DNA from 3 places in the Mycolicibacterium helvum genome. Region 1 is predicted to be linked to each of the others. Evidence: predicted binding sites of a transcription regulator. Region 1 holds the regulator's gene; each other region holds the start of a gene.
What was found. The regulator LexA, encoded in region 1, represses DNA repair genes until DNA is damaged. The targets are predictions, from matches to a motif close to CGAACANNTGTTCG.
Positions count from the first base shown of each region.

Region 2: a site for LexA is predicted at 2,584-2,597, ahead of G6N38_RS17440 (error-prone DNA polymerase). Genes of this name have one in related genera too.
Region 3: a site for LexA is predicted at 1,754-1,767, ahead of G6N38_RS24255 (HNH endonuclease signature motif containing protein). Genes of this name have one in related genera too.

Region 1 covers NZ_AP022596.1:4,839,651-4,843,874, reverse strand. Annotated here, with positions in the region: gene nrdR (transcriptional regulator NrdR) at 1-300, opposite strand, end outside; gene G6N38_RS22765 (LysM peptidoglycan-binding domain-containing protein) at 464-958, opposite strand; gene lexA (transcriptional repressor LexA) at 1,190-1,858, shown strand; gene G6N38_RS22755 (LGFP repeat-containing protein) at 1,940-4,078, opposite strand.
Region 2 covers NZ_AP022596.1:3,701,663-3,705,886, reverse strand. Annotated here, with positions in the region: gene G6N38_RS17440 (error-prone DNA polymerase) at 1-2,569, opposite strand, end outside; gene helR (RNA polymerase recycling motor ATPase HelR) at 2,737-4,224, shown strand, end outside.
Region 3 covers NZ_AP022596.1:5,149,911-5,154,134, reverse strand. Annotated here, with positions in the region: gene ppc (phosphoenolpyruvate carboxylase) at 1-1,650, opposite strand, end outside; gene G6N38_RS24255 (HNH endonuclease signature motif containing protein) at 1,781-3,124, shown strand; gene G6N38_RS24250 (amidohydrolase) at 3,165-4,224, shown strand, end outside.

The DNA.
Region 1 (4,224 bases):
GATCTCGGGGGAACCGGCCGCCCGCACAGTGTCCTCGACCTGCTGGGCCAGCAGATTGAGCGCATCGTCATCGACGTCGCGACCCTGGCACGCCCGGCGCACCCCGCTGATCACTTTCTCCCGGCTGAACGGCTCGGTGACTCCACTGCGTTTGACGACCGCCAGCACGGCGGTCTCCACAGTGGTGAACCGTCGACCGCATTCCGGGCAGGACCGGCGCCGCCGGATGGCCTGGCCCTCGTCAGCCTCTCGGGAGTCGACCACCCGGGAGTCGGGATGGCGACAGAACGGACAATGCATGACCGCTCCTTCGCCTCCGATGCAGCTCGATGGTTCGAGCCACCCAGAGCCTACCTGCGCCGTCCGTCGAGCGGCCACGTCCCGGAAACTCGGACGAGCGAGACCCCCGCCATCGAGGCCGCTTGTCCGGCACACGTTTTGGCCAGCCATGACGCCCCGCGGGTCAGCCGATGGGCGCGATCAGGGTCTGCCCGGCATCCAACGAGGCCGAATCGAGCTTGTTGAGGTCGCGGATGCGCTGCATGACCTGCCCGGCTGGCGCATCTGGGGCCACCCGGCCCGCGAGCTGCTGCAGTGTTTCCCCCGCCTGGACCTGGACCACGGCGAGCTGATCCGGCAACTGGTCGGTGGCGGCCATCGGAGTGCCACTGAGATGACCCACCAGCCCTAGCCAGAGGGTGATGAGCGCGGCCACCGCGGCCAGCGCGATGGTGACGGCGGTGCTCACCGGCCGGCGTGTGTGCGGCGCGCGCGAGAAGCTGACCCCGGTACCGGGGTAGTGCATCGGCGCGGTGGCCGGGCGCGCCGGGTACGGCCGGCGGGCGCGGGGGCCGGCGGGACGGCCGCGAACGGGTGCGACGGGCCTGACCGCTGCCCGGGGGCGCATCGGTCGTACCGGTGCCGATGGGAAAGCCTGCCGATCATCGATGACTGTCACGTCTGCTTCCTTCCTCCAAGACGCCCACTGTTCGCTCTTGTGTTCGAACTGTACTCGATCATGCGTTCGAAATACGAACATGTGAGCGAGCGTGTCTGAAGATTAAATCCGGCCACCGACAAGTTTTGATATGTCGCGATTCGGCTGGTCACCAGCGCGATCTTCCAGCGCGACACGCCACGGTCGAACAAGTGTTTGATTATCAATGCTCGCACGACTAGATTCGGGCCCATGAGCGACCGCAGTGAGACAGCAGGTGCCGCCTCCGGACTGACCGAGCGGCAGCGAACCATCCTCGAAGTGATCCGCGCCTCGGTCACCACCCGCGGCTATCCCCCGAGCATCCGCGAGATTGGTGACGCCGTCGGCCTCACATCGACGTCATCAGTGGCACACCAGCTGCGCACCCTCGAGCGCAAGGGCTACCTGCGCCGTGACGCCAACCGGCCGCGCGCCGTGGATGTGCGTGGCTCCGACGATGCGACACCGGTGCGCACCGAGGTCACCGGCTCGGACGCCCTGCCCGAACCGACGTTCGTACCGGTGCTGGGCCGGATCGCGGCCGGCGGCCCGATCCTGGCCGAGCAGGCCGTCGAGGACGTCTTCCCACTGCCGCGTGAACTGGTCGGCGAGGGCTCGCTGTTCCTGCTCAAGGTCGTCGGCGAGTCCATGGTTGATGCCGCGATCTGCGACGGCGACTGGGTGGTGATCCGCCAGCAGAACGTGGCCGACAACGGCGATATCGTCGCGGCGATGATCGACGGCGAAGCGACCGTGAAGACGTTCAAACGCACCAGTGGCCAGGTCTGGCTGATGCCGCACAACCCGGCATTCGACCCGATTCCCGGTAACGACGCCGCCATCCTGGGCAAGGTCGTCACCGTGATCCGCAAGATCTAGCCCCGATACCCAGGGGCCAAATCCCCTGGGCCCGATCCAGGGGCGAGGCCCCTGCTGAGCCGGACCCAGGGGGCAAGGCCCCTATTCCGCCTTGATGAAGCCGTTCGCCTGAGCGAGTTCCTCACTGGCGAACCATACTTCGGGCACGGTGTGGTCGTAGAGGGCCGACTCCGGGGTGTAGTAGAGCCCCGAATGGGTGTTGGCCTTGATCACGTAACCCTCGGGTGCCTGATACGGATCCGACAGAGGAAGGTGGATTGCCGGGCGCGACGAGGCAGCCCCAGCCGGCACGTCGGACTGCAGGACCTCGGCCGGCTCGGTGATCGGTTGAGCCTCGTCGGCGGCGTCCTCCGGCTCGACGATCTCGGCCCCGGCATACTCCGCGGGCTCAGCAGCGCGGCGCCGCCCCCGCGGCTTACCGAGCTCACCCATATCGAGCCGCCACATGGACTGCGACTCGCCAAGATTCACCACGGCATGGCGCCCTGAGTCGGTGGCCTGGTCGTCGTCTTCGATCTCTTCGATCTCTTCGATCTCTTCGACCTCGGCATACTCGTGCTCGACGGGCACCTCGGCTTCATCCGTCTCGTCGGGATCCACCAGCTCGGGGGGAATGCGAGTCGGCGTGGTGTCGATGGAGTCCTGGTCACCGTCGAACACGTCCTCGGGCCCGGGTTGCGACTTGTCCTCGCCGCCCGGCTGCGCCCAGGCGAACCCAGGTGCCTGAGCGACCTGCACGCGGCCACCATCGGGATATGTCGCAAAGCGGCTGGTAGGAGACACACCTGCGGGACCGGCGTCATCGCCGGGCCAGTGATCGTCATCGTCGTCGTATTCCGAGTCATGGAAGTCGTCGTCGACCTCGATGTCGGCGCTGCGACGGCGCTGCAGCCAGAGCAAGCCCAGCGCGATCACCGCCACCAGCAGCAGCGCCGGAATGGCGATCAACAGCCACCACCAGTGCCAGGTGAAGCCCTTGCCGGAAGTCGGTGCTGCCGGGCCCGCCTGCGGCCCGGTTGCGTTGGGTACCTGCACCCCAGCCAGCTCGCCGGCCAGCTCCGGTGGTTGGGTGGTGAACCTATTGGCCGCCTTGTTCCAGGAGATCTCGCCACCGCTGAACTTCTGGGTCACGGTGTCGCCGTTGGCACTTTGCTCGCCGGTCGGCACGCCGAGCTTTCCGCCGGCCCCGCCCAGCTTCGACCACGCGGCGTTGATCGCGCCACGCACCACGATGGCGCCATTGTCGGGTGTCCAGAAGATCACCGGCTTGTCAGCGGCGCTGAATGCGCTGACCCGACTGTTCGGGGCACCCCCGTCGGCCTCGGTTCCGGTCGGCAGGCCGAGATCACCGGTCGGTCCGCCCTGCGCCTCGTACTTCGTGAGGATCGCGCCCGTCACGGCGTGTGCGCCGGTCGCCGGTGAGTAGAAGATCTTGCCACCGGCATAGTCCTGCACAGCACCATCGGTGCCGACCGGACTTTGGGCGCCCTGCCGGGCACCGAGCGGGCCCGAGAGCCCGCCGGCGGCACGCCACGCCTCGTTGATCGCCGTTGTCGGGTCAGTCGGGACCTCGATACCGACCAGGTTGCTCGCCAGTTCGGGAGGCACCGTGGTGAACGTCTTGGCGCTGTTGTCGTAGGAGATCTCACCGCCGGTGAATTTCTGGTTCACCACGGAGCCGTCGAAAGTCTCGTCGCCGGTGGGCACGCCCATCGTGCCGGCCGAGCCGCCGAGCTTGTCCCACGCCGCGTTGATCGCACCGCGCACCACTCGCGCGCCGGTGTCGGGCGTCCAGAAGATCGCCGGTTTGTCACTGGCACTGAATGTGCTGACGCGACTGTCCGGACCAACCAAGCCGGCCACTTCGTCAATCGTGGGGAAGCCGAGGTCGCTGTCGGCCGGGCCACCAAGCGACTGGTACTTGTCCAGGATCGGTCCGAAGAGAAGGTGCGCACCGGTGGCCGGGGTGAAGAAGATCTTGCCGCCGCTGAAGTTCTGGGCGAACCCGTCGCCGACCGCGTAGACGTCGCCGTCTTTGGTGCCCACCGGAGAACCGTCGCCACCGGCGGCCTGCCAGGCCTGATCGATGGCATCACTTGCATCACTGTCGGGGGTTGCGATCGCCCCGGGCGCGAACAGCAGAGCCGCTGTAGCCGTCGCGATGACGGCGAGCGCCATCCGCCCGACGCCTCTACTGAGACGACTTCCAAGCCAGGTCATGCACTCTCCCCGCAGTTTCGGTCAAGATGCTTCCCCTATCCTCCGTGTCAACTGTGCGTCAGCACTTCACGACACGCGGCGTTTCCCTAGATAAGCCGCACGTAGGTAAGGCGTAAAACTCCGGAAAAGTCGAGCACAAAGCCAAG
Region 2 (4,224 bases), 1.1 Mb from region 1:
GCCCGCGCACGTCGACCCCGTGTCTGCGGGCGTCGGCAACCAGCGACTGCGGTGAGTAGAAACCCATCGGCTGGGCGCGCAGCAGCGCGGCGCAGAACGCCGCCGGGTGGTGCAGTTTGAACCACGAGGAGTAGTACACCAGTGAGGCGAAGCTCAGCGAATGACTCTCTGGAAAACCGAAATTGGCGAATGCTTCCAGTTTCTCGTAGATCCGTTCGGCAACCTCGCCGGTGATGCCGTGCCGCTGCGCCATCCCGGCGTAGAACCGGTCTCGCAGCCCCCGCATCTTCTCGGTGGAGCGCTTGGACCCCATGGCTCGTCGCAGCTGGTCGGCCTCGGCGGCCGAAAAGCCCGCACAGTCCACCGCCAGCTGCATGAGCTGCTCCTGGAACAGCGGCACCCCCAACGTCTTTCGCAGCGCAGGTTCCATCGACGGATGGTCATAGGTGACGGGTTCGAGTCCGTTGCGCCGCTTGATGTAGGGATGCACCGAGCCACCCTGGATGGGCCCAGGGCGGATCAGCGCGACCTCCACCACCAGGTCGTAGAACACCCGCGGCTTCAGCCGCGGCAGGGTGGCCATCTGGGCGCGCGACTCCACCTGGAACACCCCGATGGAATCGGCCTTCTGCAGCATCTCGTAGACCGCCGGTTCGGCGAGATCCAGCCGAGCCAGGTCGACCTTGATGCCCTTGTGCTCGGATACCAGGTCGATGACGTAGTGCAACGCCGAGAGCATACCGAGGCCGAGCATATCGAATTTGACCAAACCGATTGCTGCGCAATCATCTTTGTCCCACTGCAGTACGCTTCGGTTCTCCATGCGCGCCCATTCCACCGGGCATACGTCAGCGATCGGGCGATCGCAAATCACCATGCCGCCGGAGTGGATGCCCATGTGCCGCGGCAGGTTCTTGATCTGGGTCGCCAAGTCGACCACCGGTGCAGGGATGCCCTCGAGATCAGGTTGATCGGCCACTCCGTCCGATTGCTGCTCTCGCAGCGTGCGCCAGTGGCTGATCTGCTTACTCCAGGCGTCCTGCTGCCCTTGGGAGAAGCCGAGCGCACGAGCCATATCGCGCACCGCACTTTTGCCCCGGTAGGTGATGACGTTGGCGACCTGCGCGGCATAGTCGCGGCCATAGCGGTCATAGACGTACTGGATGGCCTTTTCCCGAAGGTCCGATTCGATGTCGATGTCGATGTCGGGCGGCCCGTCGCGGGCCGGGGATAGGAACCTTTCGAAGAGCAGTTCATTGGCGACCGGGTCGACGGCGGTGATACCGAGTGCGTAGCAGACCGCGGAGTTGGCCGCCGATCCTCTTCCCTGACAGAGAATGTCGCTTTCCCGGCAGAACCTGGTGATGTCGTGGACCACCAGGAAATACCCCGGGAACTTCAGCGCGGCAATGACGTCGAGCTCCCGCTCGATCTGGGCGTATGCCTCCGGTGCGCTGGCGCGCGGCCCGTAGCGCCGGGCGGCTCCGACCATCACCAGCTCCCGCAGCCAGCTGTCCTCGGTATGCCCGTCGGGCACGTCGAACGGTGGCAGCTGCGGTGCGATCAGCGCCAGCCCGAAGGCACACTGTTCCCCCAGATCGGCTGCGGCGCTGACGGCTTCGGGGTGCCGCGCGAGCAGCTGGGCCATTTCGTCACCGGAGCGCAGATGTGAGCCGCCCAGCGGGGCCAGCCAGCCGGCCGCTTCGTCCAGCGACTGGCGTGCCCGGATCGCTCCCATCGCCATGGCCAGCCGGCCACGACCCGGCTCGGCGAAGTGGGCGCCAGTGGTGGCGACGACACCAACCCCGAACCTCGGCGCCAGTGCGGCCAGTGCGGCGTTGCGCTCGTCGTCGAGCGGATCACCATGACAGGTGAGTTCGATGCTGACCCGGTCGCGCCCGAAGCGGTCAACCAGATCAGCCAGCGCCGCTTCCGCCGCCTGCGGACCGCCTTGCGAAAGAGCCTGCCGGACATGACCTTTCCGGCACCCCGTGAGGATGTGCCAATGCCCGCTCGCGGCCTCGCTGAGCGCGTCGTAGTCGTAGCGCGGCTTACCCTTCTCGCCACCGGCCAGATGCGCGGCGGACAGCTGGCGAGACAGCCGGCGGTAGCCCTCCGGGCCGCGGGCCAGCACCAGCAGGTGCGGACCGGGCGGGTCGGGCAGCTCGGTGCGGGCGGTATTGCTCAGCGACAGTTCGGCGCCGAAGACGGTGCGCATGTCGAGTTCCTTGGCCGCCTCGGCGAATCGCACCACGCCGTAGAGGCCGTCGTGATCGGTCAGCGCGATGGCGCGCAGGTCCAGCCGCGATGCCTCCTCGACCAGTTCTTCCGGAGTGCTGGCTCCGTCGAGGAAGCTGTAGGCAGAATGCGCATGCAGCTCGGCATAGGGCACGGCCGAGCGCAGCGGACGCCCGCGAGGCGGCTCGTAAGGTTCCCGATGGCGCGACCAGGCCGGGCTGTCCCCGCCGTCGGCGTGCGACTCCCCGAGCGACAAGCCTGACCGGCGGGGCTTGCCGCCCAGCACCCGCTCCATCTCGCCCCAACTGGGCGGCCCATTGAACCAGCGCACCCACCCAGCTTAATCGAACATATGTTCTATGGCCGGGCTGCGGAGCAAAGTAGACGAGGATGGTGTGGGAAACGTCTGCCCTTTTCAAGCTATAGCGCATCGGGGGGCTTGCGGCAAGGCCGGGGTGCTGATGCAAACTCGCTGCTCGAGCCAAAGAAATGAGGGGTATGACGACGCAGGCGCATGATCACGAACTGGAGTCCGAGCAGGCCTACCTGGCCGAGCTCTACACCCGACTCGACACCAAGCGTTCGCACGTCAAGGACCAATACCGCGCCGCGCTACAGAGCCCGATCGACCTGCAGGACGGCGGAACACTGGTGGCACGGGACGCCGACGTTCGGGCCCTGGCCCGATCGATGGCGCGGTTGGACGTCGCCGACCAAGGTCTGTGTTTCGGACGGCTGGACGCCGTCTCGGGCGAACGGCTCTACGTCGGCCGCATCGGCATCTTCGACGAGCGCGGCGACCACGAGCCGCTGCTGCTCGACTGGCGGGCACCGGCAGCGCGTGCGTTTTACGTAGCCACCGCCGCCAGCCCGGAGGGCATGCGTCGGCGTCGCCAGTTCCACTCCCTCGGGCGACGACTGCTCGATTTCACCGACGAGGTCTTCGGCCGCCCCGACCCCGACGCCGGCGACGAGAGCCCCTTCAGCAGCGATGCGGCTCTGCTCGCGGCGGTCAACGCACCCCGCGGCGCGGGCATGCGCGACATCGTGGCAACCATCCAGGCCGAGCAGGACGAGATCATCCGGCTCGATCATCCGGGCGTGGTGGTCATCGAGGGCGGACCAGGGACCGGCAAGACCGTGGTGGCGCTGCATCGCGTCGCCTACCTGCTCTACACCCAGCGGGAACGGATCGAGCGCCACGGAGTGCTGGTCGTGGGACCCAACCAAGCATTCATGGACCACATCAGCCGGGTGCTGCCGTCGCTGGGCGAGTCGGAGGTGGTGTTCATGACAGTCGGCGACCTGGTCCCCGGACTGCATGTCACCGCCGAGGACACCCCGGACGTCGCCCGCATCAAGGGCTCCCGCGCAATGCTGCAAGTGCTGGCGGCCGCGATCACCGACCGCCAGCGGATACCGGAAGAGCCGCTGGGGATCCAGTTGGCCGACGTCACCATGCGAATCGACGCCGACACGGCCCAGTGGGCCGTCGAGGAGGCCCGGGCGAGCGGGCTGCCGCACAACGCCGCGCGCGCGGTGTTCCGCGAGATCATCACCTACGTGCTGACCGAACGCGCGATCGCCCGGATCGGGCGCGGCTGGCTGACTCGCGAGGATCGTGACGCCTGGGAGAAGGTTCGGACCGACCTGCTCGACGAGCTTGACGACCACGAGCAGTTCCTGGCCGCCCTTGACGAACTCTGGCCTGTGCTGACACCCGACGACGTGTTGGCCACGCTGTACACCTCGGCCGAGCGGCTGCGCGCCGCAGGCGCCGAGCCGGCGCTGTGGCGGGAAGACGGCACCGCCTGGACGGTGTCGGACGTACCGCTGCTTGACGAACTGGTCGACCTACTGGGCCGAGACAAGGCCTCCGACGCTGCCGCCGAGCGGGAACGAATCGCCGAAACCGATTATGCCGCAGGCGTGTTAGAGAACATGGTGGCCCGCGAGGACCTGATGGACGACGAGGATCATCTGCTG
Region 3 (4,224 bases), 310 kb from region 1:
GTAGACCTCCGGAGCCGCTCCGGCGGCAACATCCACTGTTGCGCCCGAAACATCCAGCAGTCCAGCCTCTTTGAGCAGGATCGCGGCCTCCAGCATGTCCGAGACCGACTGGCACATCGAGATGATGTAATTCGGCACCGCCGCCGGGCCGAACACGTTAACGGCACGAGCGGCGGCAAAGACGATGTCGAGTTCCTTGCGGGCCAACTCCGACAGCTCGGAGTCGTCGCGGACCAGTGGGCGCCGGGTGGCCAACTCCCCCGCCAGCAGCTCGACGCGTTCCGGCTCGGACAACGACGGGTAATCGGCGTGCACGCCCGCCCAGGAGAGCAATTCGGCGATGACCTCTTCGTGCACCTCGGAGTTCTGCCGCATATCCAAGCTGCTGAGGTGAAAGCCGAAGACCTCCACGGCATCCCGCAGCCGGGCCAGCCGATCGTCGGCCAGCAGCGCGCTGCCGTTGGCGCGTAGTGAGGCGTCGATGACATCGAGGTCGGCCCGCAGCTCGGCCGGGGTCGCATAGGGCGGCATGCCGAGATCGAGAGTGTGCTGCGGCGTGCGGTCCAGGATGTCCTGGCCCGTGGCAGTGAGCCGGGCGTGCACCACCCGCAGCGCCCGCCGATAGGGCTCGTCGGTTCGGGCCGGCTCGTTGCATTGTTCGGCCAGTGCGACCAGATCGTCGGTGGTCTTCACCAGCCGCGCGGACATCGACAGCTCCTGCTCGAGGTGCGTCAGTTCGGCGAAATAGTGCCCCAACGCGGTGTACGCGGCACTACCGGTCGCCAGTCGCACCACCTCGGCGGTGACATTCGGGTTGCCGTCGCGATCACCGCCGATCCACGAGCCAGGGCGCAGGATCGGCGCGGCCAGCAGTTCGGTATCGGGCCAGCGAGCCCGCAGCGCGTCGCGCACTTCGGCGTTCACCTTCGGGATCACCTCGAAGAACGCTGCCGGGTAATACCGCAGGCCGACCTCGATCTCGTCCTGAATCTTCAACCGGGACAACCGGATCAGTGCGGTCTGCCACAGCGTCAGAATCTGCCGACGGAGTTCGGTCTCGACCGGCTGGCCGTCGTCGGTTTCGTCCTGCCCGCGCAGCCGCACCCGCATCAGCTGGGTGATGCGGTGCTGGGTGTCGAACACGGTACGGCGCCGGGTCTCGGTCGGATGGGCGGTGATCACCGGCGACACCAACGCACCTCGTAGTGCGTCGGTGACCGTCTCGGGCTGCAACTGCGCCGCGTCCAGCTTTTCGTAGGTGGCGGCAAGGGTGCTGTTCTGCGGTGGTTCGCCTGCGGCGACGTGGACGGCCCGGCGGCGTTCGCGGTGGATGTCCTCGGCGACGTTGGCCAGCAGGGCGAAGTGGCTGAAGGCGCGAATCACCGGGATGGCCTGATGGATGTCGATGCCGTCAAAGAGCCGGGCCAGCTCGGTTCGGTCGATTTCGGATCGGCGCACCCGGAACGATTCGACGCGGGCCCGCTCGACGAGGTCGAACACCTCTTCGCCGTTCTGCTCACGCACGGTGTCGCCGAGGATCGTCCCGAGCAGCCGGATGTCCTCGCGCATCGGTTCGGTGGCCTCCCGCCCGACCTTGGTGCGGGTGACCGCGCCGATCGGTTCCAGGGATACGTCCGAGACTTCAGCCATCCCTCAAGTATCCGGGTGCCGGGTGGGGGCTGCAGGCCGAGGGCGCGTGGAGTTGTCCACAGACCCGGGTTCATCCACAGACGGGCCGCTTCGATACTTTAATCGAACATCCGTTCGATACCGTGGGTTCATGACGGGTGAACCCCTCACCGCCCAGGCGGTACACGACCGGGTCCGCGCCGAACTCGACGCCATCGATGCGGCTCATGGCCGGTTACGGTCAATCTGCACAGATCTGGCCGGCAACGCGTTCCGTATCGAGATTGCAGAACGCTTGGAGGGTCACCATCGGGTGAACCGGGGCCTGTCCTATCGGATGTTCGGTGAGATCGCCGCGCCGGTCGACGGCGGGACCATGCCGGCCGGGGTCAAGGTGCGTGACGTGCTGGCCAGCCGGTTGCGCTTGACCGCCGGGGAGGTGAAGCGACGATTCCGGGTGGCGTCGCGCATACGGGCCCGCCGGTCGCTGACCGGGCCGCCGCTGCCGCCCGAGCTACCGGTACTGGCGGCCGCAGTCGAGGCGGGCGAGGTCGGCGAAGACCACATCGAGGCGGTATGCAAGGCGCTCGACCGGCTGCCGTCCGCGGTGACACCGGCCGATCGGGAGGGGGCCGAGCGGGCACTGGTTCGCCATGCCCGGCAGCAGGATTCGGCGTTCGTCGCCGCGATCGGCCTCACGATCGCCGACTGCCTCAACCCCGATGGCACCTTTAGCGACGAGGATCGCGCCAAGCGCCGCGCAGTGGTGCTGGGCCGGCAGGGGCCGGACGGGATGAGCAGGATCTCGGGCTGGCTCGATCCGGAGAGCCGCGCTTACCTCGAGGCGGTGACGGCCGCGCAACGGCCTGGGCGACATCGTCCCGACAACACCGACGGGCGAGATACCCGCACGCCCGAGCAGCGCTGCCACGATGGGCTGAAGCAGGGTCTGAAGGCCGCGGTGGAATCCGGGGCCCTGGGTCAGCACCGCGGGCTGCCGGTCACGGTGATCGTGACGACGACGCTGGGCGAACTGGAGCAGGCGGCGGGCTGGGCGCGCACCGGCGGAAGGGGCCGGTTGCCGATGAGCGACGTCATCCGGATGGCCAGCGAATCGATCCAGTATCTGGTGGTGTTCGAGGACCACTCCGCGCGCCCGCTCTACCTGGGCCGGGCCAAGCGCCTCGCAACAGCTGACCATCGGATCATCTGCTATGCCAGGGATCGCGGCTGTACGAAACCGAACTGTTTCGAGCCGGGCTATCACTCCGAGGTCCACCATGCGCTGCCGTGGAGCCAGGGCGGCCCGACCGACGCCGACAATCTGTTCTTCGGTTGCGGTTGCGACCACATGATGGCCACCGAGGGCACGTACACGACCACCGTCACCGAGGACGGCCGAATCGCCTGGAGTGACGGCACCGGTCCCCCACGCGTCAACGACGCCCACCATCCGGAGCGGCTACTGGGCGAGGTGGACGATGATTCCGGCTGACCACCAGACGGCCACACGGCACGACGGGCAGGATCGCAGGATGGCCACCACACCGACGACCACCGTGTTCACCGCTCGCCGGGTGCTCACCATGGATCCCGATGTCGAAGATGCCACCGCTGTCGCCGTGGCGGACGGCCGGATCACCGCCGTCGGCGATGCCGATGACTTGCGCTCACTCGGGGCGGTCGACGACACCTTCGCCGACGTGGTCATCTGCGCGGGGCTTATCGATCAACACCTACATCCAGTGCTCGGGGCCACCACGCTGATGACCGAGGTGATCGCCATCGAGGACTGGCGGCTGCCCACCAAAACCTATCCTGCCGCGCACTCCAGTGCGGAATACCGGCACCGGCTCAGTGTTGCCGCACAACAGCTTTCCGATCCCCACGAGTGGCTGTTCTCCTGGGGCTATCACCAGCTCTGGCACGGACCGCTGAACCGGGGCACCCTCGACGCGATCAGCACGACGCGGCCGATCGCGGTGTGGCAGCGGTCCTGTCACGAGTGGTATCTGAACTCCGCCGCGATCGACCGGCTCGGCATCACCGCCGCGGACCTCGCCGGCGGCGGGACCGCCAGCACGATGGTGAATCTCGCCGACGGCCATTGGTGGGAAACCGGCATGAATCTGTTGCTGCCCAAGCTTTCTCCGCTGTTCATGAGCCACGACCGGCTGACTGCCGGGTTGCGGCAGCTGGTCGCGTATCTGCACCGTAACGGGGTCACCGCGATCAACGAACCGGGCATCATGTGGTCGCTCGAACCGTGGTCGCTGTACCAGGACATTCTCGGCTCCGACGAGACACCTTTCACATCAACGTTTCTCGTCGATGCCCGCAGCCAAGCAGATGCCGGCATGGACCCCGCCGATGCGGTCGCCGACGCGCAGCGGCAGGTCGAGCACGCCTCATCCGGCAAGGTGCGGCTGCTCCCGCGGCAGGTCAAACTGTTCGCCGACGGCGCGATCATCAGCCAGCTGATGCAGATGCGTGATCCCTACCTCGACGAGTCCGGACATCCCGACCTGTGCCACCACGGCGAGTGGATGATGCAGCCCGACGCCTTCCGGGCCTTCGCGAAGGTCTACTGGAACG